2 regions of the Bacillus sp. DX3.1 genome follow, and region 1 is predicted to be linked to the other one. Evidence: riboswitches for the same ligand, from Rfam matches in the RefSeq annotation. Region 1 holds a riboswitch; the other holds the start of a gene.
What was found. A riboswitch is a leader RNA that binds a small molecule or an ion and turns the genes downstream of it on or off. The one in region 1 is predicted to bind cobalamin.
Positions count from the first base shown of each region.

Region 1 (2,211 bases):
AAACATTGCAAAGGAACGGAATTTAGCGGGAATTATTGTGTATGGTTGTGTTCGTGATAGTGCAGAGCTTCGTAATATTGATATAGGTATTTTAGCGATTGGGACGATGCCGAAAAGAAGTGTGAAAGAAGGGAGAGGGGAAAGAAAAATACCTTTGTTCTTTGGTGAAATTTCTTGGGTTTCAGATCACTATGTGTATGCCGATGAAGACGGGGTAATTGTATGTGATGAGCCAATTCATATGAAAGAGTGAAATATATTCAATAAAAGTCTATTACTATATAAATACAAATTAAAAAACCGAGATAAAACCCTTCTTTTTAGGTGGGAGAGAGCATCCGGCCATGCATAGAAGCGGTCAGATCCTTTTCCTGCCCAGACATAGTGAAAACAAAGAGAGAAAACGAGTGCAGGTCACCTTTTGTTATTCATAGCCGCGGCTATATGTCGAAAAATCAAAATGGATTTATATAGCATTTACTCTATAATATTCTTAGAAAATAAATCAGATAAAACATAGACAAAAAGCTACGTCAATAGTAAAATAATACAGAAATTCATAATGTTAATAATTGTATAGGTGTATAGTATTTATTGATTACTTAAGAGGGGAAATTGGTGAAAATCCAATGCGGTCCCGCCACTGTAAGTGAATGATGTAACAATAAAGTAAGACTTTTATCAATGGGGGATTCTTTATCCTCCACATATCTTCCTTGAATTTTTTAGAATCTTGGGGTGGGGGTCGTACTGTCCGTTAATGCGGGATAAATCATTCATAAGTCAGGTTACCTTTCCTATGCAAATACAACCATTACCTACGAGGATAGGGGGTGTTGTGCATTTTGTTTTGCACTTTCAAGTGGAGAGTACTTTTGCACGCCCTTAGAGGGCTTTTTTTATGTAAGTTTTTTGCAAAGGGAGGAACGGATGGAGATGGCAACGATGAAAAAGTGGCTGCAAACGTCATTAATGACGTTTGCATTAGTATTTGTTTCTTTCGCAAATACTGTACATATTGCGTTTGCTGAAGGGAAAACAGCAACGCTTGCGATTATTGGGGAATCGCAAAAAGGAATCATTTTATGTCCAAAAGAAGTGTCAATTAAAGATGGGGAAACAGCCTATAGTTTATTGCAAAAGGTCATGAATGGCAAAGTAACAGCCGAAAATACGAAATATGGTATGTATATAAAGAGTATTGATGGTTTAATGGCTGGGGAAACAAGTGGATGGACTTATGATGTAAATGATAAAGCGGCAATGGGTGGAGCAGATAGTTATAAATTAGAAGCTGGAGATGTTGTTGCATTTCGTTTTGTTGTAGACTGGAACAAAATGAGTCAGGAAACACTTCAACAAGTACTTGATAAGATAGGAACTTGTAAGAAAAAACCAGATGAGAAAAAACCAGATGAGCAAAAGCCAGATGGACAAAAGCCAGATGAGCAAAAGCCAGATGGACAAAAGTCAGATGGACAAAAACCAGATGAGCAAAAGCCAGATGGACAAAAGCCAAATGAGCAAAAACCACAAGAATCAATAAAAAATGAATTACTAATGAAAAAGGTAGATCGTGCAATTCAAAAAGCTTCTCAAAAGATGCTGAAAGACGGAGTGGATAGTGATTGGATTGCAATTGCACTTGGGCATTCAGAGCAAAGTATACCAACAGAGGTAAAAATAAGCTATTTACAGTCTTTAACACAAAAAGTAGAAAAGCGTATAAATCGATTCAATTCTACCGATGTAGCACGAACAATTTTAGCGGTTACAGCAGTTAATGGTAACCCAAAGAATGTTGCAGGGGAGAATTTAATTCAAAGACTTTATCAATCTGAAAAATTAGATTCTATTACAGGTTATACACTTAGTCTTATTGCACTTGATACAAAAAAATATGAAGTACCAGTAGATGCAAAATGGAATCGTGATACATTAGTAAAAGCAATTTTAGCTTCTCAACATACAGATGGTGGTTGGACTTACAATGTTCAGAGCAGTAAAAAGGACGCTAGTAATGTTGATGTAACAGGTATGGTTTTATCGGCATTAGCGCCATATAAACAGCAACCAGAAGTTAAGAAATCCATTGGAAAAGCAGTACAATTTTTATCAAAAAAACAAACAAAAACAGGTGGGTTTTTAGCTGACGGTAAAGAAAATTCCAATAGTGTCTCGCAAGCTATTATTGGTCTAGCTGCAGCAGGA
Region 1 covers NZ_CP128153.1:2,999,400-3,001,610, reverse strand. The annotation lists gene rraA (ribonuclease E activity regulator RraA) at 1-253, shown strand, start outside; cobalamin riboswitch at 562-815, shown strand; gene QRE67_RS14880 (DUF4430 domain-containing protein) at 937-2,211, shown strand, end outside.

Region 2 (2,211 bases), 730 kb from region 1:
TTTCAATAAATTGTTCGTATTGTTCATTTGTAATATCACCATTACGCCATTGTTTACGTGTTTGACGAACTTCAGTAGTTTGTGGGAAACTACCGATTGTTGTTGTTGGTAACAATGGTAATTGTAATGCAGTTTGTTGCACAGCATAGCGTTCTTCAAATGGAAGAGGCCGAGAGAAGTCTGCTTCCTGAAGCGCTGCTCGTGATGCTTTCACATCTTCACGATTACGTGCAGCTGAAGAACGAATTGCTTCATGAGCAATTCGATAAGCTGTAAGTTCTGTACTTATGCTTTCTACACCATGTACAAGTGCTTGTTTTAAAATAGTAAGCTCTTCTAATTTTTGGTTTGCAAATGCAAGTGCATCATATAATTCTTTTGACAGGTGCGTTTCTTCTGTCTTGTCAATCGGAGTATGTAATAAGCTACAAGAAGGCTGAGCAATCCAATCTTTTGGCGTAACATGCTCTTTTAATGTCTCGAATAAAGAAAGAACATCATCAAGATCTGCTCTCCAAATGTTACGGCCATCTATACAACCTACAGCTAAAATTTTATCGGATGGGAATCCGTGTTCTACAATTGCTTTTACATTTCCTTCTTTACCGTGAACAAAGTCCAATCCAATGCCGGATACAGGGAATGTAATAATCTCTTCATAGTTTTCTTCTACACTATCGAAATAAGTTTGTAGAATAAGAGATACATTCGGTACTTCTTTATGAATTGTTTCATAAAGTTCTTTCGCTTGTGCGATTTCTTCTTTTGTTAAAGATGCAAAAATTGGTTCGTCAATTTGTACGAAGCGTGCACCAGCATCATGTAATTCAGTTAATAGCTGTACATAAGGTGCAACCAGTTGTTGTAGAATTGTTGAAAATTGATCTTGTTTATAACCTTTTGCTAATTTTAAGAATGTATAGGGTCCTAATATTACTGGTTTCCCATCTACTCCTAGTTCTTGTTTTGCTTCTTCATATAAACGAAGAGGACGGTTATCTTTTAAAGAAATCTTTAATCCTTCTTCATATTCAGGAACAATATAATGATAGTTTGTATTAAACCATTTTGTCATTTCAGAAGCGACGTGATCTTTAGATCCACGTGCCATCGCAAAATATACATCAAGATAAGACGTAAACTCAGAAAAACGGGATGGGATAAAGCCGAGCATATAAGCTGTATCCAGTACATGATCATAGTATGTAAAATCACCAATTGGAATTAAATCAATGCCTTTTTCTTGCTGTGTTTTTACATGTTGAAGACGAATTTCTTTCGTGTTCGTTAAAAATTGTTCTTCATTAATTTTGTTTGCCCAAAAAGCTTCCAATGTTTTTTTCCATTCGCGGTGTAATCCAATGCGTGGATACCCCAAGTTACTCGTTTGAATTCCCATTTAAATTTCCTCCCTAATTGAAAGTAAGCATTTCCGTTTACTCGGAAATGCTTTTAACGAAAAGTATATAGGAGCAGAAAATACTCCATTTCCGTTAAAAACACCTCCTCATCATCCGTGAGTCTATCAGTGTTGTTAAAATAGGCAGGTCTCCTGGCTGATGCTTCATACGAGTTCTTTCACCTTCCCGTTTTCACAGTGGTATAGGAAAGAGCTCTCTGCACTTACAGTGGCGGGACCGCGTTGGATTTTCACCAAACTTCCCTTTTAAACACGAAATAAAAAATTTCGTGTACCTATTTTCCTTTTTGAAAGGAATTTAACAAGTGAATATGATATTGAAACAAATTCTAACATAATTTTTTGAATTTTGTCCACTGTTTTGAAATAAGAATATTCGTAAATTTTTAATCTTTATTATTGAGAATATTCTGAATTTTATCAACGTTTTTTAGAGGGATGGAAACTATTTTTTTACTGTGTAAATCGTTTTGCTTTTCTATAACAGATTGGAAGAAAAATAGTATCGATTGTTTTTTATTGCGTTTTAACAGTAATCCAACAGAAGTCCCCTTCCTCAAGCACGTGCAGGGCATAGCCCAGATGGTAGGGAGGAGAAGGCTTATCCGTTTCTAAAAGAAGTGCCATCACAGCCCTTACAAGAAGTATTTTTACGACTGAAAAAGGCATATGATGGCTTTTTTCGTGGGGATTCCAACTATCCAAAATTGAAAAAGTATAAAGAATATAATAGCCTCACCTTCACTCAATTTGGATTCAAACCGAATAGGAAACACCGTTTCGCAATGTCT
Region 2 covers NZ_CP128153.1:3,730,091-3,732,301, reverse strand. The annotation lists gene metE (5-methyltetrahydropteroyltriglutamate--homocysteine S-methyltransferase) at 1-1,399, opposite strand, end outside; cobalamin riboswitch at 1,526-1,714, opposite strand; partial or broken gene QRE67_RS18535 (RNA-guided endonuclease InsQ/TnpB family protein) at 2,011-2,211, shown strand, end outside.
Region 2: linked by a shared signal. The riboswitch ahead of metE (5-methyltetrahydropteroyltriglutamate--homocysteine S-methyltransferase) and the one ahead of QRE67_RS14880 (DUF4430 domain-containing protein) in region 1 are both predicted to bind cobalamin.